Hydrogenophilus thermoluteolus: one gene and its partners. The protein of the gene in region 3 interacts with the protein of the main gene of each other region in a pairwise test. Links are inferred from orthologs where the notes say so. Each region holds a gene or a part of one and is shown on either strand. Other genes may lie near its edges.

Evidence for each region.
Region 1: the proteins of glnL (region 3) and glnK interact in binary tests that used the Escherichia coli proteins (3 or more experiments, as listed by UniProt). The link is inferred for Hydrogenophilus thermoluteolus from one-to-one orthologs.
Region 2: the proteins of glnL (region 3) and HPTL_RS03310 interact in binary tests that used the Escherichia coli proteins (3 or more experiments, as listed by UniProt). The link is inferred for Hydrogenophilus thermoluteolus from one-to-one orthologs.

The regions. Positions count from the first base shown.
Region 1 is NZ_AP018558.1:581,542-591,794, forward strand. Bases 4,187-7,049 are described here. They hold glnK (P-II family nitrogen regulator), read left to right. Parts: upstream 4,187-5,380; coding sequence 5,381-5,719; downstream 5,720-7,049. Other genes in these bases: HPTL_RS02855 (sensor domain-containing phosphodiesterase), read left to right, coding at 4,187-4,432; HPTL_RS02860 (TorF family putative porin), read left to right, coding at 4,637-5,368; HPTL_RS02870 (ammonium transporter), read left to right, coding at 5,750-6,979; rapZ (RNase adapter RapZ), read right to left, coding at 7,004-7,049. Outside these bases: HPTL_RS02840 (TrpB-like pyridoxal phosphate-dependent enzyme), read right to left, coding at 1-945; HPTL_RS02845 (biotin--[acetyl-CoA-carboxylase] ligase), read right to left, coding at 942-2,531; HPTL_RS02850 (type 1 glutamine amidotransferase), read left to right, coding at 2,575-3,285; more of HPTL_RS02855, read left to right, coding at 3,272-4,186; more of rapZ, read right to left, coding at 7,050-7,969; HPTL_RS02880 (thioredoxin family protein), read right to left, coding at 7,966-8,526; HPTL_RS02885 (sensor histidine kinase), read right to left, coding at 8,574-9,989; HPTL_RS02890 (response regulator), read right to left, coding at 9,970-10,253. UniProt on the Escherichia coli protein: Involved in the regulation of nitrogen metabolism. Regulates the activity of its targets by protein-protein interaction in response to the nitrogen status of the cell.
Region 2 is NZ_AP018558.1:673,418-684,398, forward strand. Bases 3,504-6,208 are described here. They hold HPTL_RS03310 (P-II family nitrogen regulator), read left to right. Parts: upstream 3,504-4,539; coding sequence 4,540-4,878; downstream 4,879-6,208. Other genes in these bases: HPTL_RS03305 (NAD+ synthase), read left to right, coding at 3,504-4,526; HPTL_RS03315 (Smr/MutS family protein), read right to left, coding at 4,949-5,716; trxB (thioredoxin-disulfide reductase), read right to left, coding at 5,713-6,208. In the rest of the region: HPTL_RS03285 (helix-turn-helix domain-containing protein), read right to left, coding at 1-21; hemN (oxygen-independent coproporphyrinogen III oxidase), read left to right, coding at 134-1,528; HPTL_RS03295 (sulfite exporter TauE/SafE family protein), read left to right, coding at 1,538-2,263; ppa (inorganic diphosphatase), read left to right, coding at 2,362-2,889; more of HPTL_RS03305, read left to right, coding at 2,895-3,503; more of trxB, read right to left, coding at 6,209-6,672; HPTL_RS03325 (NADP-dependent malic enzyme), read right to left, coding at 6,682-9,051; HPTL_RS11535 (DNA translocase FtsK), read left to right, coding at 9,192-10,981. UniProt on the Escherichia coli protein: P-II indirectly controls the transcription of the glutamine synthetase gene (glnA). P-II prevents NR-II-catalyzed conversion of NR-I to NR-I-phosphate, the transcriptional activator of GlnA. When P-II is uridylylated to P-II-UMP, these events are reversed.
Region 3 is NZ_AP018558.1:2,099,639-2,103,633, forward strand. Bases 1-2,999 are described here. They hold glnL (nitrogen regulation protein NR(II)), read left to right. Parts: upstream 1-961; coding sequence 962-2,038; downstream 2,039-2,999. Other genes in these bases: glnA (type I glutamate--ammonia ligase), read left to right, coding at 1-526; HPTL_RS11300 (hypothetical protein), read left to right, coding at 523-984; ntrC (nitrogen regulation protein NR(I)), read left to right, coding at 2,035-2,999. Also shown: more of ntrC, read left to right, coding at 3,000-3,678; HPTL_RS10225 (DUF4160 domain-containing protein), read left to right, coding at 3,726-3,995; HPTL_RS10230 (DUF2442 domain-containing protein), read left to right, coding at 3,988-3,995.

The DNA of each region.
Region 1 (10,253 bases), 1.5 Mb from region 3 along the record:
CGCGTCACCGAAATCGTACGCATAGACCCCTTTCGTGAGGGTGGGGCAGGAGGCGGGTTCGACCGCGACACAGTGCAGTTGCTCCGCCCGTTTGTCACCCGCGATTTTGTCGGCCAAGAACGGGAAGGCGATGCCGCCGAAGCTCGAACCGCCGCCGCACGGACCAAAGATCACGTCGGGGTAAAGCCCCAGCAGTTCGAACTGTTTTTTGGCTTCTAGTCCGATCACGGTTTGGTGCAGCAGCACGTGGTTGAGGACCGACCCCAAGGTGTAGTTGGTGTCAGCGCGGCTCGCGGCTTCTTCCACTGCTTCGGAGATTGCGATGCCGAGCGAACCGGGATTGTCGGGTTCGCGTTCGAGGATCGCTCGCCCCGTCTGCGTGTGGGGCGATGGGCTGGGGAAGACCTCGGCGCCCCAGGTCTGCATGAGGATGCGGCGGTAGGGTTTTTGCTCGTAACTCACTTTCACCATATAGACCCGCACTTCGAGACCGAATTTTTGGCCGGCGAACGCGATCGAGCTGCCCCATTGACCGGCACCGGTCTCGGTCGTGAGCCGCTTGATGCCGACCAGTTGGTTGTAGTAGGCCTGAGGAACCGCGGAGTTGGGTTTGTGCGAACCAGAGGGCGAGACGCCTTCGTACTTGAAGAAAAGCTTGGCCGGGGTGTTCAGCGCTTGTTCGAGCCGGACCGCGCGCACGAGCGGCGAAGGACGCCAGATGCGGTAAGCGTCTCGCACCGCGTCCGGGATCGGGATCCACCGTTCGCTGCTCATCTCCTGCGCAAGGAGCGGTTCGGGAAAGATTGCACCCATCTGTTCGGGCGTCACCGGCTTGCCATCTGGCCCAAGCGGTGGTGCGGGGGGGTTGGGCATGTCGGCGACGATGTTGTACCAGTGAGTCGGGATCTCGTTTTCGGGGAGCAGGATGCGGGTGGGTTCGGTCATGATGTCTCCTCGTTGTGTGTTGACGGTGCAGAGGGGCCGGTCGGTGGTTCGGGCGGTGTCTGAGGGGGGTGCGACTCCGGCTGCGCGCACGCAAGCGCGGCAAGGCCCAGGAAAAGTAAATTATCGCGCACCTCATGCGGGATGTCTACGTGGGGGGAGAGGAGCGGTGCCGCGCCGCCGTGCAGGATCACGCGCGGCAGGATCGAAGTCTGTTTGGCTACCTGCGCCGTGAATGCCGCGATCGCCCCCTTTTGCGCCAGCCAGACACCGGTGGCGATCGCGGTTTCGGTATCGGTGGGGGGAAACGGAGCCGTCGCGATCTGGTCGACGGCGCGGCGCGGGTCGAGCTGTGGGAGTCGCGCGGTGCGGGCTGCGAGCGCAGCGAACATCGCGTCGATGCCAGGCAGAATCGCGCCACCGCGAAACGCGCCGGTTTCGTCGAGCCAGTCGAGCGTGGTCGCGGTGCCACAACCGACGATCACCGCTGGCGCCAACCCAGCGTGCCATGCTCCAACCGCGGTGACCCAGCGATCGGCGCCCAGCTGTTGGGGATTGCGGTACTGGTTAAGGACGCCCGCACCGTGCTGGCTCGGCGCGATCCAATGGCATGGGATGCGATGCGCGGCAAAGCGGGCAGTGATCGCCTGGGTACGGGACGGTGTGGTGACGCTGACACCGACGACGCACGGAATCGTGGACAGCAACGGGGTGAGCTGCTGCCACCATGCTTCGAGTGCCGTGTCGTCGTACGCAAACGCCCCTTGCGCGTCGTCCCGCCAATACCATTTGCCGCGACTGTTTCCCAGATCGAGGAGGAGCGGCACAGGGCGAATGCGCGCGGCGGCGGAGGTCAGCGTCTGGTGTGCCCCTGCCGCAGTGGTGACCTGGAGTTCCCCCCGGGCGTTGACGCCGCTCAAGCGGACGAGATGCGGTTCTGTCGTTTCGTGCGCGGGCAGCAGTTGCAACCAACGGTCGCGCCACGCCGCACGGGCCCACCACGCCGCTTGCCAAGGGGTGAAGCCTGCGCCGCAGCGGAAGTCTTCGAGTACGGCAACCACTGCGCCGACCAGCGTCTGCAGCAGGGTTTCAGCAGGGGGAACGAGCGTGAGGTGCTCGGCAAGCGCGGTGGGGGGCAATGTCCAGGGATCTCGGTCGTCGAGTCGTGGTGCCGCACGATGGTTCAGACCGACGCCGACGACGACGATCGGCGGCGCTTGCCCCCGCCATTGCGCTTCGACGAGGATCCCGCCGAGTTTGCGCTCCGCAACGAGCAGATCGTTCGGCCATTTGAGGCGAACGGGGAGGTCGAGCAGTTCCAATCGTTCGGCAAGCGCCGCGCCCACCGCAAGCGAAAGGCCTTCGAGGTTCGTCTGGGGCGGGAGGCGGGTTGCCACCGAGAATGCGATTCCGGCACCCTCCGGCATCGTCCAGCGTCGGCCGCTTTGTCCGCGGCCAGCGGTCTGCCGTTGGGCAGTGACGGCCAGGTAATGGCCGGGAGCGAGCGATTCGGCCTGCTGTGCGGCAATGTCGTTGGTCGAGGTGCACGCGTCAAGCGCAAGCCAGTGCAGCGTGGGTGCGGTTGGCATGGGGTTTGCTATTTGTTCGAACGGATGGGAACAGGAGATAGCGATGAAACAGATTGCGATTGTACGCTTTTCCCCGATCGAAGGGCCGGGAACCTTTGCCGATTTCGTCGCAGCGCAAGGAGGAGAAACGCACCTCATCGCGATCGATCAAGGGGCACCGCTTCCGAGGGATCCGGAACAGTATGACGGTTGGTGCTTGATGGGTGGGCCGATGAGCGTCAATGATCCGTTGCCGTGGATCGAGCCGCTCTTGGTTTTGTTGCGCCGCGCGATCGCGGTCGGCGTGCCGGTGATCGGCCATTGCCTGGGGGGGCAACTGTTGGCGAAAGCGCTGGGTGCGAAGGTCACGCGCAACCCGACGAAGGAGATCGGTTGGGGCGAGGTGTGGGTGACCGACCCGACCATGGGGGCGCGGTGGCTGGGAGCACGCGAGCGGTTCGTCGCGTTTCACTGGCACGGCGAGACCTTTGCGATTCCCGAAGGGGCAACTGGGTGGCTTGCGAGCGCGCATTGTGCGCGGCAGGCTTTTGCGATCGGTCCCCATCTGGCGTTGCAATGCCACGTGGAGATGACCGAGGAGATGATTCACCGCTGGTGTGCCGATTGGGCGAAAGAGGGAGTTGGGGCAAGCGCATCGGTGCAGACGCCCGAGGCGATCGTCGCGGCGATCCCCGACCATTTACCGCAGCTCACCGAGACGGCGATGCGGCTTTACCGGGAATGGTGGCGGGGGGTGTCCGATGTCCGCGCATGAGATGACACTCACCAGTGTCGCGCAACCGATTTGGAGTGTGCCCCACGGTCGCGTGGTGGGGTGGGAGGCGCTGCTACGTGTGCAGGACGGAACGCGTGTCGTTTCCCCGTCCATCTATCTTGCCGCGGAGGGAGACGACGAAGCGGCATGGGCGCGGGAACGGGCGGCCCGCTTACGTCATCTTGGGGTCTGGTCGCGGTTGCGCTTCGAGGCAACTTGGCTCTTTCTCAACGTCTCACCACATGCGATCCGGCACGACGTGGTCGATCCGGACCACTTCGCAGCCCTGCTACGCCAACTGGCGATTCCGCCCGAAACGCTGGTTCTCGAACTGTTGGAAGCGGCGATCGCCGATCTGACCGTGGTGCAGCAGGCAGTCGCTCAGTATCATGCGTTGGGGTGTCTGGTTGCGCTCGACGATTTCGGCGCGGGCGACTCGAATCTCGAACGTTTGTTCGTGCTCGAACCCGATATCGTTAAGATCGACCGTTCCCTCTTCGTCCGGGCAGGGGAGCGACGGTCCCTGCAACGGAGTTTGCGCCATCTCGTCGGTTTCATCCATGCAGCAGGGGCGTTGGCGCTGGCCGAGGGGGTGGAGCACTCCGACGAAGCGCAACGTGCGCTCGATGCGGGCGTCGATTTGGTGCAAGGGTATCGCTATGGGGTTCCGGCGCCGTGGGAACATTGGCTGTGCGAAGGCGCTGCGCGCGAACAGGAGTGGCTGCTCAGCGACCGGGACCGCCTGCCCGATCCGGTCGTGCCCCCCTCCCTTTTCGATTGGTTTGCCGAGATTGTGACGCGGTGGGCGAGGGGCGAACCGCTGGGGGCTTGGGTGTGTCACTCGGCGCCAGAGCCGCTCTTGCGCCTTTATTGCCTCAATCGGCACGGGATGCAGCTTGGAGCGACGATCCATTGCCGCTGGCGGCGACCGCTGGATCCTGTGCGCTACGCTCCGCTTGAAGCGGGTGAAGGGGCGTCGTGGGCGCATCGCAGCTATTTTCGCAGCGCGATCGCGCGACCGGGTCAAATCGTTGCTTCCGAACCCTATCTGGCGTTGCCCGACCGGGATTGGGAGGTGACACTGGCCTGTGCCCGCCGTGATGGCAGCGCCGTGTTGTGTGCCGACGTCGCGGTTGATGAGTCCTAACGCGTGTGTTGGTGCAGTGTGTGCATTTTTTTGGCGCACGGATTCTCGTCATGCACCGTTTTGGTGCAATGGTGCATCGCAATAAAACGGTGCGCTTCAATGGCGCGCACTCTGTGGCGAAATTCGTTGATTTCTCATCATTTTTTTCTTTGGCACGCCACTTGCTCACCTAAGGTTGCGATTGGTGCAACTGAGGAGAAAACCATGAAAGCGAAGGCTTTGGTTCTGGGATGCGGTGCCGTCGCGGTGGCCGCAGCGCTGTTTTCCCATGGTGCGGCGGCGCAAAGCGCGGTCACCGGCAATGTGGCGTTGGTGAGCGATTACGTCTACCGTGGCTTTTCGCAGACCAACGAGAAAGTGGCGTTGCAAGCCGGCGTCGATTGGACGGGTGCCGACGGTTGGTACGTTGGTCTTTGGGGATCGAACGTTTCCTGGCTCTCTGATGCGGCGCCGGGCAGTTCCAACAGCGTCGAGCTCGATCTCTACGGCGGCAAGCGCTGGTCGATGGGGGACCTTGCTTTCGACGTCGGCCTGCTCCAGTACTACTACCCGGGAAGTTACTCGGTGGCGTGGAAAGCAGCCTCTGGGCTCAAGACGCCTCATACCACCGAGGTCTATGGGGCAATGGGATACGGCCCGGCGACCTTCAAAATCTCTTATGCGCTCACCGATCTCTTCGGCGCGCCCAATTCCGACGGCAGTCAATATTACGACCTCACCGTGGCGCCTGAGGTAATGCCTGGCGTGAAATTGTTGGCCCACGTCGGACGGCAGGTGGTTCGCGGCACCGGCAACGCCGACTACACCGACTGGAAGGTAGGGGTGAGTGCCAGCTACGGCGGATTCGATTGGGGGCTTTATTACGTCGACACCAACGTCAGCGGTTCGAAACTTGCCGATTCGCGCGTGGTGTTCAGTGTTGGCAAAACTTTTTGAGAGGAGCGGATCATGAAAATGGTCAGCGCGATCATCAAGCCGTTCAAGCTCGACGAAGTGCGTGAAGCGTTGAACGAGGCGGGCATTACCGGACTGACGGTCACCGAAGTGAAGGGGTTCGGTCGGCAAAAAGGGCATACCGAGCTCTACCGCGGCGCCGAGTACGTGGTCGATTTCTTGCCCAAGGTCCGGGTGGATGTCGCAGTTATGGACGAGCAGCTCGATCAGGTGGTCGATGCGATCGTCCAGGCGGCGCGAACGGGAAAGGTGGGCGACGGCAAGATTTTCGTCATGCCGCTCGAGCAGGTCGTTCGGATTCGTACGGGCGAGACCGACGCCTCAGCATTGTGAGGAATGGATAGGAGCGAAACGATGGAAATGGTGAACAAAGGGGATGTGGCGTGGATGCTCACGTCGACGCTTCTGGTGTTGATGATGGTGATGCCTGGGCTCGCACTCTTTTATGGCGGGATGGTGCGGGCGAAAAATGTCCTTTCGGTGCTGATGCAGGTGATGACCACCTTTGCCCTTGCAGTGGTGCTGTGGGCCATTTATGGCTATTCGCTCGCTTTCACCGAAGGTAACCCGTATTTTGGGTCGTTCGCGAAACTCTTTTTGAGCGGCGTTACGCTCGAAAGCCTAGCGGATACCTTCAGCGAGGGGGTGAAGCTGCCGGAGATGGCCTTCATCGCGTTTCAAGGAACGTTCGCGGGCATTACCGCGGCGCTGATCGTCGGCGGGTTTGCGGAACGGATGCGTTTTTCCGCGGTGCTCGTCTTCACGGCGATCTGGCTTACTTTTGCCTATCTGCCGATCGCCCACATGGTGTGGGGACCAGGTGGTTGGTTGCTGGGCGACGGTGCGCTCGATTTCGCGGGGGGTACGGTCGTGCATATCAACGCGGGGATCGCCGGTTTGGTCGGCGCGTATCTCGTGGGTAAGCGCATTGGGTATGGCCGTGAGGCGCTGACGCCCCACTCTTTGCCCCTGACGATGGTCGGCGCTTCGCTGCTTTGGGTGGGTTGGTTCGGGTTCAACGCTGGTTCGGCGCTGGAGGCGAACAGCACCGCAGCGCTCGCGTTCCTGAACACCCTGTTTGCAACCGCAGCGGCAATTCTCCTCTGGTTGGCGGGTGAGGCGCTCCTCAAGGGGAAACCCTCGATGTTGGGCGGCGCTTCGGGCGCGGTGGCTGGGTTGGTGGCGATCACACCCGCGGCGGGCACCGTTGGCCCGATGGGCGCACTCGTCATCGGTGCGACAGCCGGCGTGGTGGGGCTCTGGGGCGTCAACCAGCTGAAGCGGTGGTTGGGTGTTGACGACGCGCTGGACGTCTTCGGTGTGCATGGGGTTTGTGGGATCGTCGGTGCATTACTCACAGGGGTGTTTACCGCACCGTCGCTGGGTGGTACCGGTAGCGCCGATTTTTCGATTGCGTCGCAACTCGTAATCCAGGCCAAAGGGGTAATCGTCACATTGGTTTGGTCCGGCGTGGTCTCGTTCGTTGCGTACAAAATCGCGGCGGCGCTTACGGGTGGTTTGCGCGTCGCGGAAGAAGAGGAGCGCGAAGGGCTCGATATCGTGGCGCACGGGGAAAGCGGCTACCGCTTCTGATTCCTCCTCTGCAGCGAGCAGAGTTCATTCTCGTTGCGTTTGCCCCTTGCGGGATTCCCCGCAAGGGGCTTTTTCGTGGAGCGCACGGTGGCGGACCAGTACCCGTGCCGATGGGATGAACCGGGCGGCCAAGCGTTCGACGAGGTAAACCGAGCGGTGTTGTCCCCCGGTGCACCCGATCGCGACGGTGAGATAGCTGCGCTGTTCTGCGGTGTAATGGGGAAGCCAGCGGGTGATGAAATCCGCAATATCCGCTTCCATCCGGGTGACCAAAGGCTGCGCGGCAAGAAACGCCTGAACCGGTGCATCGCACCCCGTGAGCGGGCGCAGTGTCGGATCGTAATAGGGGTTGGGGAGACAGCGGGCGTCGAAGAGCAGATCGGCGTCGAGCGGCACGCCTTGTTTGAACGCGAACGATTCGAAGGTAAGGGTGATCGGCGCGCGCGGGGCGCCGTCGGGGAGTAGCCATTCCCGCAGATATCGGCGCAACTGTTGCGCGGAGAGGTGACTGGTGTCGAGGCGTTGGGCGGCTTGCGCGATGGGTTCCAGACGATGCCGTTCGCGTGCGATCGCTTCTTCGACGGTCATCGTGCCCGTGGCGAGCGGATGGGCACGGCGGGTTTCCGAAAAGCGGGCAAGCAACACGTCGTCGCGTGCGTCGAGAAAGAGCGCGTCTGGGGCGATACCGGTGCGCTGCGTCAGTTCGGCGAGCGCTTCGGGGAGCGCGTCGAGGTTGCCGCTCCGGATGTCGACCGCGACTGCGATCCCTTCCCGCCGCTCCGCCGAAGGGGTAGCGAGCGCGTGGTGGAGGATGTGGGTCACCACCGGAACGAGGAACGGAACCGGCAAGTTGTCGAGCGCGATGAAACCGCTGTCTTCCAGCGCGCGCAGCGCCACCGTCTTGCCGGCACCGGAGACGCCGCTCACGACGACGATACGCGGTGGCCGCGGCGCCGTGGTCGCGGCTAAGCCGTTTGCTGAAACATTCACTGCGGTTCGCGCCATTTGATCGAGCAGCCGATCGATGGGGTCTGGTCACGCGGCCCTTGACCGGTCTGGGCGATCTGGACCATCGCTTCGAAGAGTTCGCGGCGCGCATCGGGTGGTGCGGGTTGCCGCCCCGAGGCGTCGAGTCGTCCGCGGTATTGCAGTTCGAGGTCTTTGTTGAAGCCGAAAAAGTCCGGGGTGCAGACCGCGCCGTAGGATTTTGCCACTTCCTGCGTTTCGTCCCAGAGATAGGGAAACGGGAAATTCTTTTCCCGGGCGATGCGTTGCATGTTTTCGAACGAGTCCTCCGGGTAGTCGGCCGGGTCGTTGCTCATGATCGCCACCGAACCGATGCCGTAGGCCTGGAGCTCGCGTGCGTCTCGGATGATCCGGTCGAGCACCGCTTTGACGTAGGGACAGTGGTTGCAGATAAACATCACGAGCAGACCGTTTTCGCCGCGCACGTCGGCCAGCGTGTAGCGTTTGCCGTCGACGCCGATGAGGTCGAAATCGACCGCTTTCCAGCCAAAATCACAGACGGGGGTGTTGAGCGCGACCATTGCTCTCTCCTTGGGTGGGGGATGGGATACTGTGATGTCGCCAGATTTTATTGTAGCGAACCGCAAGGAAAAGTGACGCGTACCCGGGTGCCGCGCCCGAAGGGTGGCTCGGTGATCGTGATCGTGGCTTGGTGCTGTTCGGCGATTTCGCGTGCGATCGCAAGGCCCAAGCCAGAACCCTCGCCCAATCGCTCCGAATCCAGAAGCCGGACGAAAGGTTCGAAGACGCGCGCGCGCGCCTCCGGTGGGATGCCCGGGCCGGTGTCGTCGACGGCGACGTGGATCGTTGCGCCCTCCTGCCAGACGCGGATCGTCACGTCGCCGCCGGGTGGCGTATAGGTGATCGCGTTGTCGATCACGTTCTTGAAGAGCTCCCCGAGCATGAGCGCATTGGCGTCGATGGTGCACGGGGTCTGTCCTTCTTCCAGCGCCAATGCGATCCGTTTGCGGTGCGCTTTCGGGTAGAGATCGGCAACGACCTCACGCAGCAACGCCACCAAGTCGGTGGGCTGGAAGCGGTGGACCTGTTCCGAGCTCGATTCGGTGCGGGCAAGCGTCAGCAATTGGTTGATGAGGGGGGCGGTGCGCTCCGCAGCGGCGATGATCTTTTCGAGGTCGGCACGCAGCTCTTCCGGGGTTTCGGCTTCCCGGGCGAGTTCGGCTTGCATTTTGAGCCCCGTGATCGGGGTCCGCATTTGGTGCGCCGCATCGGCAATGAAGCGGCGTTGCGCCGCCAAGTTTTCCTCGAGGCGCGCCATCAGGCGGTTGAACGCTTCGATGAGCGGGCGAATCTCTTCGGGTACCCGCTCCAGGTCGATCGGCGAAAGGTCCGTTGGGCGACGTCGGGTCAGGTGTGCCTGCAGGCGCCTGAGCGGTGCGAGTCCTTTGGTGAGGCCGAACCACACCAGCACGACGGCGATCGGGATCACGATGAATTGCGGCATCATCACGCCGGTGATCACCTCGGTGACGAGCGCCTGGCGCTGTTTTACCGTTTCCGCGACCTGTACCGCGACGAGTGTCTGCCCGCCGTCGTGGTGTTTGCGTTCTACCAAGGTGGCCAGCCGCAACGGTTCGCCGTGGTAGTCGATGTCTTGGAAGCGCACGTCGATGTCGGCCAGCCACGAGGGGGTAGGCAGTTGCGCGTTGCCCGCAAGGCGGGCTTCCGGGGTACGGACTTCGTAGTAGAGCGTGGCGTTGGTGCCCGCATGCAAGATCCATTGCGCCGGTGCTGGCAAGGTGAAACTGGGTTTTCCGTCGGCAAAGAGGACGAAACGCATCAAGAAACGGGCGCGTTCGGCAAGGGCCTGATCGTACGGCCGGTGGGCGATCTCCGTGGCGATCTGATAGGTGATGAAGATGGTGATCGGCCACAAGAGGAGCAGCGTCGCGAGCATCCAGTCGAGAATCTCACCGAAGAGCGAGTTGGGTTCGGCGCGTCGTTTAGGAATCAGAAACGGCATGGTCGCTGTCGAGACAATAGCCAACGCCGCGTACGGTCCGGATCACCGCACCGCTGCCGTCGATCTTTTTGCGCAACCGATGGAGGTAGACTTCGATCGCGTTGGTCGAGACCTCTTCGTGCCAGCCGCAGAGGTGCTCCAGGAGCTGCTCTTTGCTAACCAACCGCCCGGGACGCAACAGGAGGTATTCCAGAATCGCCAGCTCTCGTGCCGAGAGTTCGAGCGGTTCGTCGTCGAGATAGGCGCGGCGGGCGCCGGTGTCGA
Region 2 (10,981 bases), 1.4 Mb from region 3 along the record:
GGGTAGCGCCGCGGGTCGCATCGCGTTCTCCAGGGGTTGGGGTTTGTGGCCGCTCATTGAGGTGTGTCAAAGACAGTCGCACTTTTTTGTGCCATAGTATCGGATTGTGATCGAGTCCGCAAGGAGCGTGACCGTGAGCCAGTTTTCGCAAGCGGTGGTGTTCGACCCGGAGTTGATTCGCCGTTTCGACATCGCTGGGCCGCGTTACACCTCTTATCCGACTGCAGACCGTTTCGTCGAGGCGTTTGGCCCGGAGGCTTATGGGGAAGCATTGGCGAGTCGGGCCGTTGCCGGCGTACAGCGGCCGCTGTCGCTCTACGTCCATATTCCGTACTGCAACACCATCTGCTACTACTGTGCGTGCAACAAGATCATCACCAAAGACCATTCCCGCTCGTCGCGTTATCTCGATTACTTGGAACGGGAGATGGCGCTCGTCGACGAAAAACTCACGGGAAGCCGCACGGTTGCTCAGTTGCACTTCGGCGGCGGTACGCCAACCTTTTTGCACGAATCGGAAATGCGTCGGCTGTGGGCAGCGATCCGGCGCACCTTCACCTTGATCGAGCACGGGGAGTATTCGATCGAGGTCGACCCCCGAAAAGTGGGCCGTGAGCAGGTCTTTCTGTTACGCGAACTGGGGTTCAACCGCATGAGCATCGGGGTGCAGGATTTCGACCCGGTGGTGCAACGTGCGGTGAACCGCGTGCAGTCGCTCGAGGAGACGCAAGGGGTGCTCGAGGCTGCGCGTGCGGCGGGATTTCATTCGGTGAGTTTCGATCTGATCTATGGGTTACCGCATCAATCGGTCGCGCGCTTTGCGAAAACGCTCGACGCGGTGATCGCACTTGCGCCGGATCGGCTGTCGCTCTACAGTTACGCCCATCTGCCACGGCTCTTCATGCCGCAGCGCCGAATCGACGAAGCGACGTTACCCAGCGCAGCGGAAAAGTTGGCGATTCTCAAGATGGCGATCGAACGGCTGACCGACGCGGGGTATGTCTATATCGGGATGGATCACTTCGCGAAACCGGAAGACGAGTTGGCAGTGGCGCAGCGCGAAGGGCGGCTGCACCGCAATTTTCAGGGTTATTCGACGCACGCCGAATGCGATTTGGTCGCACTGGGAATTTCGGCGATCAGTAAGATCGGTCCGTACTACGCGCAAAACCACAAAACGGAAGAGCCTTATTACGACGCGCTCGACCGGGGTGAGTTGCCGACGTTGCGCGGGGTGGCGATGAGCCCGGACGATGTGTTGCGCCGTTCCATCATTCAAGCGTTGATGTGCCACTTCGAGCTTTCGATCGACGCGGTCGAAGAGGCGAATCTGATCGACTTCGCGCACTACTTTGCGCCGGAGTTGGCGGATTTGCGGGAAATGGAAGCAGCCGGCTTGGTGACGGTGAGCGACCGTTGGATTACCGTATTGCCGAAAGGGCGCCTTTTGGTGCGGGCGATCGCAATGGTCTTCGACCGGTACCTGCGCGCCGACCGCGAACGGACCCGTTATTCGAAAGTGATCTGAGCGGGGGGTGTGTTGGGTTCGGTCGGCGGTTATTTGGCGGTTTTTCTCATCGGCCTGTTGGGCGGTGTTCACTGCTTCGGCATGTGCGGCGGGATCGTCGGGGCGTTGTCGCTGCAGACGAACCCGGCCGCGGGTAGTGGCCCTGCGCGGTGGCTTTTGCACCTGACCTACAATCTGGCGCGGATCGCTACCTATACCGTGTTGGGTGCGGTGCTCGGCGGTTTGGGCGCGATTGCGACCGTACTCGAATCGGTGTTGCCCGTTCAATTGGGGCTCTACGTCGTGGCCAACTTGTTGTTGGTGGCGATGGGGCTCTATCTGTTGGGGCAGCCGCAGTGGTTGGCTCCGGTCGAACGGGTTGGGCAAGTTCTGTGGGTCCGGGTGCAGCCGCTCACCCACCGCCTCTTACCGGTCCGTTCCATTCCGCAGGCGGCGCTCCTTGGTGGGCTGTGGGGGTTTCTCCCCTGTGGCTTGGTCTATAGCGTGCTCGCTACAGCGTTGATGAGCGGTAGTGCCGAGCGTGGCGCGTTGGTGATGTTGGCGTTTGGGCTTGGGACGTTGCCCAATCTGCTGCTGGCTGGCTTGATGTTGCACCGTTTTCGGGGTTGGGTGCAGCATCCGTGGGCGCGGTGGGGCGCGGGGTTGGTCGTGGTCGCATTCGGGTTGTGGGGGCTGTGGCGGGCGCCGGAACTGGGCGGCGCGATCTGGCAAGGGGTGGTCTGCCATACGCCGTGATGAAACCGTTCGTGCGCTGCGCACGATCGGTGGCTGGGTTCGGACGGCTTTGCCCGTATAATTGCACACGGTTTTTTTAGCCACTAGGGAGTGATGTCATGGCGTTTGAACGCGTTTCCGCTGGCAAAGACGTGCCGAACGATGTCAATGTGATCATCGAAATTCCGGCGCAGGCCGACCCGATCAAGTTCGAAATCGACAAAGATAGCGACGCGATCTTCGTCGATCGCTTCATGGGGACGTCGATGCGGTATCCCCTCAACTATGGGTATATTCCCCATACCCTCTCTGACGACGGGGATCCGGTCGATGTGCTGGTGATGACGCCGTTTCCGGTTCCGCCGGGGGTGGTGATTCGCTGCCGCCCTGTCGGGATTCTGAAGATGGAGGATGAAAGCGGGGTCGATGCGAAGGTGATCGCGGTACCGGTAAGTAAATTGACGCCGCTCTACGACGCGATCCAGTCGCTCGATGATTTTCCCAAATTGATCCTTGAGCAGGTGAAGCACTTCTTCGAGCACTACAAGGATCTCGAACCGGGCAAGTGGGTGAAGGTCACGGGCTGGGGTGGCGTCGATGAGGCGAAAGCCGAGATCTTGAACGGCGTGAAAAACGCGGCGAAGTAAGGCGCATGAGCGGTCCCTTGCGGATTGCCGTCGCCCAATGCGATCCGGTCGTCGGCGATTTCGATGCGAACGTCGACCGGATCGTCGCCGCGGCTGAGGAGGCCGCGCAACAGGGCGCACACCTGCTGGTGACGCCGGAGTTGGCGCTGAGCGGTTACCCGCCGGAAGACCATCTGCTGCTGCCCGATTTCGCGCGGGCATGCGAACGGGCTTTCGCGACGCTCTGCGCGCGGCTACCGCGTTCCCTCGATGTGCTGGTCGGTTTGCCGCGCTGGCGCGAAAAGGGGTGCGAAAACGCAGCGGCGTGGATCCATGACGGTGCGTTGCTGGGATGGTACGCGAAACACCGCTTGCCCAATTCGTCGGTGTTCGACGAACACCGTTATTTCGTCCCGGGGGACGCGCCGCTTGTCGTCACCTGCCAAGGGGTTCGGGTTGCCGTCGCGATCTGCGAAGATCTCTGGCATCCCGAGCCACTCGCGGTGGCACAGCCGTTGGGTGTCGATCTGGTGGTGGCGTTGAACGCCTCTCCGTTCCACCTGGGCAAAGAGAAAGAGCGGGAGGCAGTGGCGCGCGCACGCGCCGAATCGTGTGGTGCAGGGGTCCTCTACGTCAATAGTGTAGGGGGGCAGGACGAACTGGTGTTCGACGGCGCGTCGTTCGCAGTTGCTGCCGACGGTTCTGTTGTCTGGCGCGCCCCGCAATTCGAGACGGTAACGGCGCTCTTGACCTGGGCGTCTGGCGGTTGGCAAACGGTTCCCGATTCGGCACCCCAGCTTGATGACGAGGATGTGCTCTATCGTGCGCTGACCAGTGCCGTGCGCGACTATGTGAGCAAAAATCGCTTCCGTGGCGCGGTCATCGGTCTTTCTGGCGGGATCGATTCTGCGCTGGTTGCTTGTTTGGCGGTGGGCGCGTTGGGCGCAGAACGGGTGCGGACGGTGATGATGCCGTCGCCCTATACGGCGGCAATGAGCTTGGAGGATGCGGCGCAACTCGCTCAGAATTTGGGGGTTCGGCATGAGGTGATTCCCATCGAACCCGCGATGGCAACGTTTGGTGCGTCGCTTGCGCCGCTCTTTGCCGGTTTGCCTGCGGATACCACTGAAGAGAACGTCCAGGCACGGATTCGCGGGTTGTTGTTGATGGCCATTTCCAACAAAACCGGTTCATTGGTGCTCACCACCGGAAACAAGAGCGAAATCGCAACGGGTTACTGCACGCTCTACGGCGATATGGCTGGGGGCTTTGCGGTACTCAAAGATGTCTACAAAACGTGGGTCTATCGTCTGGCGCGCTGGATCAACCGGGAACAGGAGGTGATCCCGTCGCGGATCATCGAGCGCCCACCATCCGCCGAACTGCGTCCGAACCAGGTGGACGAGGAGCGCTTGCCGCCTTACGCGGTACTGGACGCCATATTGACACGTTTCATCGAGGAGCGGCAGTCGGTAGCGGAGATCGTTGCTGCGGGTTTTGCGCCAGAGGTGGTCGATTCCGTGTTGCAGTTGCTGTTTACCAGCGAATACAAACGGCAGCAGGCACCTTTGGGGCCGCGGGTGACTCGGTGTGCGTTCGGTCGCGACTGGCGGCACCCGGTTACGTCCCATTTTCGGCCCCGAGCGGCCCAACCGTGATAAGGAGCAAGCGATGAAGAAGGTAGAGGCGGTGATCAAGCCGTTCAAGCTCGACGAGGTGCGCGAGGCGCTCTCCGAGGTGGGGGTGAACGGTTTGACGGTGACCGAAGTCAAGGGATTCGGGCGGCAAAAGGGGCACACCGAGCTTTATCGGGGTGCCGAATATGTGGTCGATTTCTTGCCGAAGGTGAAAGTCGAGGTGGTGGTGCCCGATGAGATGGTGGAGGCGGTGGTCGACGCGATCGTCAAAGCCGCGCGGACTGGCAAAATCGGCGATGGCAAGGTCTTTGTTTCCCCGGTGGAGCAAGTGATTCGGATTCGCACCGGCGAACTCAACGAATCGGCGATTTGATCGCGCGAGGTGGTGCGGTGCTACTCGGTGGCAGTGGGCGCGAAGTGGGTTTACCCGTCACGAAGTAAGCTTACCGGTTGGCGCTGGGGGCACGCAGGAGCACCAGCAACGCGCCACTTCCCCCTTGTCGGGGAGCCGCTTCGCAAAAAGCTAGGATCTCTTCGCGCCGGGTGAGCCATTGCCGCGAGAGGTGCTTCAAAACGCTCACGCCACCGGGTGAGCCGTACCCTTTTCCGTGAATGATCCGCACGCAGCGCTCCCCAGCGCGTAACGCCTCGGCAAGGAATGCGCTCATTGCAGTGCGCGCCTCTTCGCGGGTGAGGCCATGGAGGTCGAGCTGACGCCGAATGGTCCAACGGCCCCGCCGCATCTCCGTAATCATGCGCCGGGGAACCCCTGGCCGGAGGAAGAAGGTTTCGCTGTCGTGATCGAGCCAGTCGTCGAGCGTCAACGGCGACAAGAGCTCGGTTTTGATCTGCGCTTCGTCGCGTTCGCGTTGCCGCGGGGTCGGCGGCGGAAGCGGGCGCTCGAGCGTGACGCGATCTTGCGGCGGCAACGGCGCGACGCCGGTTTCGCGTAACCAGCGCTGCCACAGCCGGGCTTCAGCGGGCGAAAGCGCTGGGGATGGGGTTTGATCGGGCGCGGCCGTCGCTGCAGAATCCGCAGGGGAATTTTTGGCTTGTTGTGCTTGCGTGTTTTTGGTCGCTGCACGCGCGATCGCCGCTTGGGCCTTTTGGCGCCAGTAGCGGCGACGATCGGCGGGGGGCAGCGTGCCCGCTTCGACGAGCTGCTTCAGTTGATCCCGCCAATCACGCTTCGGTGGGGTCGCTCTGCTCATTTCCCAGTGGCGAGTGCGTCCAGGTACCGTTCGGCGTCGAGCGCGGCCATGCAACCAGTCCCCGCGCTGGTGATCGCTTGCCGGTAGACGTGGTCTTGAACGTCCCCAGCGGCAAAAACTCCTTCGATGCTGGTTGCGGTGGCATTCCCGTCACGACCGCCGCGCGTGACGATATAGCCATTTTCCATTTCGAGCTGCCCTTCGAAGAGCTGCGTGTTGGGTTGGTGGCCGATCGCCACGAAGACACCGTGGACGGCGAGTTCCTGCGTAGCGCCGCTGTCGCGGTGTTTGACACGGATTCCTGTGACTCCGGTGTCGTCGCCCAAGATTTCGTCGACGACATGGTTGAGCACCAATTCCACTTTTCCTTCGTCGACCCGTTTCATCAAGCGGTCGACGAGGATCTTTTCCGCTCGGAACTGGTCGCGTCGGTGGATCAAATAGACTTTGTTCGCAATATTGGCGAGGTAGAGCGCTTCTTCCACTGCGGTGTTGCCGCCGCCGATCACGCAGACGTCTTGCCCTTTGTAGAAGAAGCCGTCACAGGTGGCGCACGCGGAGACCCCGCGGCCTTTGAACGCTTCTTCCGAAGGCAGCCCCAGGTATTTCGCCGAGGCACCGGTGGCGATGATCAGCGCGTCACAGGTGTATGCACCGGCGTCACCAACGAGCCGGAACGGGCGTTCGGTGAGCACGGCGGTGTGGATGTGGTCGAAGACGATTTCGGTACCGAAGCGCCGAGCGTGCGCTTCGAAACGGGCCATCAGTTCCGGCCCTTGCACCCCGTCTGGGTCTGCGGGCCAGTTTTCGACGTCCGTGGTGGTCATCAGTTGTCCGCCCTGTTCGAGACCGGTGATCAACATCGGTTCGAGATTGGCGCGCGCGGCATAGATCGCTGCGGTGTATCCAGCGGGTCCCGATCCAAGGATGATCAAACGGCGGTGTTGTGCAGACATGGCGTACTCCTATTCGGTTGTGGTGAAGGGGATTTCGCTCATCGGCGGAGTGGGTTCGACGGCACGCGGCCCGACGTTCGCTTCGGCAACGGTGAGCGCCGTCATATTGACGATGCGCCGCACCGTCGAGGTGGCAGTAAGGATATGGACCGGCTTAAGCACCCCGAGCAACATCGGTCCGATTGCGATGCCGTTCCCAGCAGCGGTCTTGAGGAGATTGTACGCGATATTCGCGGCATCGATGTTGGGCAGCACCAAAAGGTTGGCTTCGCCGGTGAGTGTGGAGCGCGGCATGAGTTCCGCGCGCATCGTGGGGTCGAGTGCCAGGTCGCCGTGCATTTCCCCGTCCGCTTCCAGCCACGGCGCGATCTCGCGCAAGATTTTGAGGGCTTCGCGCATTTTCACGGCGCTTGCCGCGTCTGAAGAACCAAAGTTGGAGTGGGAGAGGAGCGCCGCTTTGGGTGTGATGCCGAAACGCATCATCTTGCGCGCGGCCATGCGGGTGATCGCGGCGATCTGTTCCGCGGTGGGGTCGTTGTTGATATGGGTATCCACCAAAAAGAGCTGGCGGTTCGGCAACAAAATGGCGTTCATCGCGGCGTAACAAGTGGCGCCGGGGCGTTTGCCGATCACTTGGTCGATGTAGTTGAGGTGCATCGTGGGCACGCCCCACGTACCGCAAATGAGTCCATGGACTTCCCAATGGCGCAGAAGCATCGCGCCGATCAGCGTATGCCGTCGCCGCATTTCGATCTTCGCCAATTGGGGTGTGACGCCGCGCCGCTCCATGATCTGGTGGTACTCTTGCCAGAGCGCGCGATAGCGCGGATCGTTTTCGACGTTGACCACTTCGTAGTCGACCCCTTCGCGCAGGCGCAGACCGAAGCGTTCGATGCGCTGCGCGATCACCGCGGGGCGGCCAATGAGCACCGGTCGCGCAATGCCTTCGTCGACCACCACTTGCGCGGCGCGCAACACGCGTTCTTCTTCGCCTTCGGCGTAGGCAATTTTCTTGAATTTCGCGCGTTTCGCGATCGCATAGACCGGTTTCATCAAGGTACCGGAGGCATAGACGAAGTTCTGGAGCCGTTCGCGATACGCGTCGAAATCCTCGATCGGGCGGGTCGCCACGCCGCTTGCGATCGCGGCTTGCGCGACCGCCGGGGCGATGGTGAGCATCAAACGGGGGTCGAACGGTTTGGGGATGAGGTAGTCGGGGCCGAAACGGAGTTTTTCCCCAGCGTAGGCCGCAGCGACCACTTCGTTCTCTTCGGCTTGCGCCAGTGCCGCGATCGCTTGGACCGCTGCGATCTCCATTTCGTCGGTGATCGTGGTTGCGCCGACGTCGAGCGCGCCGCGGAAGAGGTAGGGAAAGCAGAGGACATTATTGACCTGGTTGGGATAGTCGCTACGGCCGGTGGCGAGAATCGCGTCCGGTCGAACCGCTTTCGCGGCTTCCGGCAGGATTTCTGGGGTTGGGTTGGCCAGCGCGAAGATGATCGGTTTTTCCGCCATCTTCGCCACCATCTCGGGCTTGAGGACGCCACCTGCGGAAAGCCCCAGGAAAATGTCGGCCCCTTCGATGACTTCGGCAAGGGTGCGCGCCACGGTTTTTTGGGCGAACTGCGCTTTATCGGGGTCCATCAGTTCGGTACGGCCTTCATAGACCACGCCTGCGATGTCGGTTACCCAGATGTTGGCTTTCGGAAGACCCAGTTTGACGAGCAGGTTGAGGCACGCAAGCGCCGCAGCGCCCGCCCCGGCAGTGACCAATTTGACCGCGTCGATCTTTTTTCCGGTCAGGGTGAGCGCGTTCAACAGCGCCGCCGCGACGACGATCGCGGTACCGTGCTGGTCGTCGTGAAAGACAGGGATTTTCAGACGTTCGCGCAGCCTACGTTCGACGAGGAAGCAGTCCGGAGCTTTGATGTCTTCGAGGTTGATCCCCCCGAAAGACGGTTCCAGCGCGGCGATGACTTCGACCAATTTTTCCGGGTCTTTTTCGTTGATTTCGAGATCGATCGCGTCGATGCCGGCAAATTTTTTGAACAGGACCGCTTTGCCCTCCATCACCGGTTTCGCGGCAAGCGGCCCGATGTCGCCAAGTCCCAGGACCGCGGTGCCGTTGGTGATGATCGCAACGAGGTTGCTGCGGTTGGTATATCGTGCGGCGGCGCTCGGGTCTTCGACGATCGCTTCGCACGGCGCGGCGACGCCGGGTGAATAGGCGAGCGCCAGATCGCGCTGGTTCGACAGCGCTTTGGTCGGGACGATCGCCCATTTACCCGGGGTGGGATGTTCGTGGTAGTCGAGCGCAGCGCGTTTCAATTCTTCCCGCGCTTCCTGCACGGCTTCGGGGCCTTTGGTCGATTGCGTCACAATGTCACTCCCTGAGTTCCCGAGGTGGCGAAATAAGCGATTTTAGTACGAGTGGTTTGGCTGCGCGCGGATGCGCCAGTTCGTACCTTATTGCTCGGTATAATAGCCTGCTGTTGTGCGATCGACGAAATGGCGCGGTTTTGACGAAGAGACGTTTCGCCCGCTTGCTCCATGAGGGGAGTTGGCTGCTCCTGGCAGCGGTGGGTGCCTATTTCGCGCTCGTTTTGCTGGGGTACCACCCGGAAGATCCGGGGTGGTCGAAAAGCGGGACGGCGCTCACGGTCCAGAATCCGGGTGGGCGGCTCGGTGCCTGGATTGCCGATCTGTGGTTTTTCACCTTCGGTTGGTCGGCGCTGTGGTGGATCGGACTCTTCGTCCGTGGCGTCGTGGGGTGGTGGCGCGCCTTCACCCATCGCGCGTTGGAACCGGGCGACGCGCATCCGGATGGTTCGCTGGCCAACTGGTGGCAGTGGCGATGGTCGTGGGCGGGTACCACACTCGGTTTCCTGCTGTTGCAGGTGAGTTCCAGTGCGCTGGAATATTTGCGCTTTCATCGCTTTGGCGACAGCCTGCCGCAAGGGGCGGGGGGGGTGCTCGGGCATGCACTGGGTGAGTTCGTTGCGCTGCGGTTGGGGTTCGTGGGCGGAACGTTGCTCCTCCTGGCGCTTTTTCTCGTTGGGTTCAGCCTGACTTGGGGGGTGAGTTGGGGCGAAGTCACGGAGGCCATCGGGCGGTGGCTGGAGGCGCGTTGGCAACGCTGGCGGGAAGGCAAAGCGGGGCCGATAGTGGCCCCGTCGACGGATGCGCGGACGGGCAACGCCGATTCTCAGGGCGTGTGGCGACAGGGGTTGCAATCTCTGCAAATGGCGGCTTTTAGGGCCTATCGTGCGCTGCGTGCGTTGTGGTTGCGCTGGACGCAGCGCGCCAAACGATCGGCGCAACCGACACCGGCGTTCGGACCGATCGAGGAGCCGCGCTGGGCGGCGGAGCCCTCGCTCGACCCCTCCGGTGCGGACGCGGTGCCGCACGACGTTGAACCGATACCGACGGGTGCCCATGAACCGGATCGTTCAGAACCCGAACCAGACGCGAAACCGGAAGTGCACGCTGCATCTGCTGCGCCCGAAACGTCCGTCGCCTCGGACAGGATGCCTGTCGAAACCCACGCAGTTCGCGTTCAGGGGGCTGTAGAAAAAGGGGCACGCCTGGCGCCGAAACCGGGAGATTCCCCGATTCCACCGCTGGCGTTGCTCGACCAGCCCAAACCCCAACCCAGCTCGGTCACGCCGGAACGGATCGCGGAGACCTCGCAGCTGATCGAGTCGAAATTGGCCGAGTTCGGCGTGCGCGTCACGGTGGTGGGCGCAATCCCTGGCCCTGTGGTCACCCGCTACGAGATCGAGCCGGCCACTGGCGTGAAAGGGGCGCAGATCGTCAATCTGGCGAAGGATTTGGCACGCGCGCTTTCGCTGGTTTCGATTCGCGTGGTCGAGATCGTTCCCGGTAAGAGCTGCATGGCGCTCGAGGTGCCGAACCCCACGCGGCAGATCGTTCGGCTGCGGGAGGTACTCGACGCTTCGGTTTATCGCAATGCCAAATCGCCTCTGACCGTCTGTTTGGGCAAAGACATCGGTGGCGCACCGGTGGTCGCCGATCTGGCGAAGATGCCGCACTTGCTGGTGGCGGGAACGACCGGATCGGGCAAATCGGTCGGGATCAACGCGATGATTTTGTCGCTGCTCTACAAATCGGGACCCGAAGCGGTGCGGTTGATCATGATCGACCCGAAGATGCTCGAATTGTCGATCTACGAAGGGATTCCGCATCTTCTGGCGCCGGTGGTGACCGACATGCGGTTGGCGGCGCAGGCGCTCAACTGGTGTGTCGGCGAGATGGAGCGGCGCTATAAGCTGATGGCCGCGTTGGGCGT
Region 3 (3,995 bases):
CCTCTACTACATCGGCGGCATCATCAAGCACGCCCGGGCGCTGAACGCGATCACCAACCCCGCCACCAACTCCTACAAGCGGTTGGTGCCCCACTTCGAAGCGCCGGTCAAACTCGCCTACTCGGCGCGCAACCGCTCGGCGTCGATCCGCATCCCCTACGTCGCCAACCCGAAAGCGCGTCGTATCGAAACCCGCTTCCCCGACCCGGCGGCGAACCCCTACCTGGCGTTCGCGGCGCTCCTGATGGCCGGGCTCGACGGCGTGCAGAACAAGATCCACCCGGGCGACCCGGCGGACAAGAACCTCTACGACCTGCCGCCGGAAGAAGACGCGAAGATCCCCACCGTCTGCCACAGCCTCGACCAGGCGCTCGAAGCGCTCGACGCAGACCGTGAATTCCTCACCCGCGGTGGCGTCTTCTCCAACGACTTCATCGACGCCTACATCGACCTCAAGATGGAAGAGGTGCAGCGGCTGCGCATGACCACCCATCCGGTCGAATTCGAGCTCTACTACAGCGTGTGATCGCACCCCGACACACTCTGAGCACCTCGTCACTACTTTGGGGATGCGCTGCGCTTGCCGCAGCGCTCCTCGTGCCGCAGCCTGCATGGGCGCGGCTCTGGAAATGCGACGCCGGCCATGGCGAAGTCCTCTACACCAACGACATGCGCGTCACGCGCGGCAAACGGTGCGAGCTCCTTACCCTCCCCGAGGCCCAACCAGGACCCTCGCGTCGCGCCGGAAACACCACGCCAACGACATCCCGCCCCGTCGGCGAACCCGCGCAACTCGTCCCCCGTGACGACCTGCGCCGCCGCATCCTCCGCACCGAACTCGAAAACGAACAGAAACAGATCGCAACCCTCGAAACCGAACTCGCCACCGCCCCCGCCGACGCGCAGGCCACCCTGCGGCAACGCCTCGAACGCCACCGCCGCAACCTCGAAGCGATCACCCGTGAACTCGACCGCCTCCGCTGACCGGATGCTCCCCACCCTGGACGAACTGGCCACTGCGGTGCTCGTTCTCGACGCGCACGCCCGCATCACCTTCGTCAACGCCGCCGCCGAACACCTCCTCAACCGCAGCCGCAACCAACTCGCCGGCCAACCCGTCACCGCGATGCTGGGCACCGCACCCGGACTCACCCAAGCGCTCGACGCCGCGGCCCGCTCGGGCTGGTTCTACACCACCACCGACACCCTCCTCTCCCACCCCGACGGCGACCCCTGGCACGCCGACCTCACCGTCAGCCCCCGCCCCAACCCACCGGGCGGTTTCCTCGTCGAACTCAAAGCCGTCGACCGCCAACGCCTCACCACCGAAGCCGAACAACGGCAACGGCTGCAACACGCCGTGCAAGAGATGGCACGCGCGATCGCGCACGAAATCAAAAACCCCCTGGGCGGCATCAAAGGAGCCGCGCAGCTCCTTGCCCTGGAGCTCGCCAACACCCCCCACGCCGAATACGCCGAAGTGATCGTCCGCGAAGCCGACCGGCTCCACACCCTGCTCACGCGCCTCACCACCACCCACCAGCACCCCCACCTCCACCCGACCGACCTCCACCAGCCCCTCGAACAGGCCCGTCGGCTCATCGCCGCCGAATACCCCGAACTTACGATCACCCGCGACTACGACGTCAGCATCCCACCGCTGCTTCTTGACAGCGAACGGTTCGTCCAACTCTTCCTCAATCTTCTCAAAAACGCCGCGCAAGCCACCGACGGCCGCGGCACGATCACCCTCAAAACCCGCGTCGCCCGCCAAGTCACCCTGGGCAAAAAACGGTGGCGGCTCGCTGCCCGCATCGACATCGCCGACAACGGCCCCGGCATCCCCGAAACGCTGCGCGACCACCTCTTCTACCCCCTCGTGAGCAACCGTCCTGGCGGCAGCGGCCTGGGGCTTGCGATCGCCCACGAAATCGCCACCGAACACGGCGGCGCGATCCATTTCACCAGCAACGCGCGCGGCACCACCTTCACCGTCCTCCTCCCCATTCCCGACCCCCAATGGGAGCGTGACCGATGACCACCCCGGAAATCTGGATCGTCGACGACGACGACGCCATCCGCTGGGTGCTCGGCAAAGCGCTCGAACGGGCCCACCTCCCGCACCGCCTCTTCGCCGACCCGCAAACCGCGCTCGCCGCTGCGAAAACCCACCCCCCCGCGGTCCTCGTCACCGACGTGCGCATGCCCGGCATCGACGGCTTCTCCCTCGTCGCCGCACTCAAAGAGCAGCACTCCAACCTCACCGCGATCCTCATGACCGCCTACTCCGACCTCGACGCCGCCGTCCAAGCGTTCCAGGTCGGCGCGTTCGAATACCTCCCCAAACCCTTCGACGTCAATGACGCCGTCGCCCTGATCACCCGAGCCTGGCAAACCGCACAACGGCCCATGGACAGACAACCCGCGGAAGCGGCGACAACGCCACCCCCGCATACCCCTGAACTGATCGGCGCATCCCCAGCCATGCAAGCCGTCTACCGCGCCATCGGCCGCCTCTCCACCTCGCACGCTACCGTTCTCATCATCGGCGAAACCGGCACCGGCAAAGAACTGGTCGCGCGAGCGCTGCACCGCCACAGCCCCCGCGCGCCAGGCCCTTTCGTCGCGATCAACACCGCTGCGATCCCGCGCGACCTCCTCGAAGCCGAACTCTTCGGCGTCGAAAAAGGGGCCTACACCGGCGCCACCACCGCCCGTCCCGGCCGCTTCGAAGAGGCCCACCGCGGCACCCTCTTCCTCGACGAAATCGGCGACATGCCGCTCGAACTCCAAACCCGGCTGCTGCGCGTCCTGGCGCTTGGCGAATTCCACCGCCTGGGCGGACGCGAACTCAAACGGGTCGACGTGCGCATCATCGCCGCCACCCACCAGAATCTGGCCGCGAAAGTCGCCGACGGCACCTTTCGCGAAGACCTCTACCACCGCCTCAACGTCATTCGCCTCACCCTCCCGCCGCTGCGCGAACGCCAAGAAGACATCCCACTCCTTGCCGACCACTTCCTCAAACGCGCCGCGCAACAACTCGGCGTCGAACCCAAACGCCTGAGCCCCGACGCAATCGCCTGCCTCACCCACCACCCCTTCCCCGGCAACGTCCGCGAACTCGAAAACCTCTGCCACTGGCTCACCGTGATGGCGCCCGCCGCCACGATCACCCCCGAAGACCTCCCCGAAACGTTCCGGCCATCCCCCCCGCAACCCGCCGAACCCCCCCTTTCGCTAGAGTCCCCAGCTCGACACCTCTCCCCCGCGACCGCAACACCGCTCAAAACGCTGCGCGAAACGCAACCCCAAACGCAACCCCAAACACCACTTCAAACAGCCCCCCACCACGCGGCACCCCCAGACGCCACCCAACCCCCTTCGCCTTCCCGCGAGCCTGCCGTACCACCCCCTTCAGCCAACGCAACCACACATCCAACGCTACCCGACTGGCAAACCGCCCTCGCCGCAACCCTTCGCACCCTCCTTGCCCAAGCCGAAACCGCCCCGCCTGCCACACCGCTCTACGCCCAACTGCGCGAACAGTTCGACACCTGCCTCCTGCACACCGCGCTCGACTACACCCACGGCCACAAACAGCGCGCCGCGCAACTTCTGGGCGTCAGCCGCAACGTCTTCGCGCGGAAGTTGGGGCGCCACGAAGATGACGAATAACAGTACAATCGAACCCGTTTCAAACCCGTTTCACACCGAGATTTCGTATGCCCATCATCGCGACCTTCTTTGGTATCCTCGTCCGCATGTGGCATGACGACCATCCACCGCCGCATATCCACGTCTCTTACCAAGGGTTTGAAGCACTAGTCGAAATCCGCAGCGGTCAAATCCTGGAAGGAACGCTACCTAAGAAAGCCGCCGCCATCGTCAAAGAATGGTGTTTGAAACACCAGAATGCACTCCTTGACAACTGGGCGCGGGCGCAACGGTTCGAACCTTTGGAACGCATCCCCGGAGCCGACCTCGATGATTAA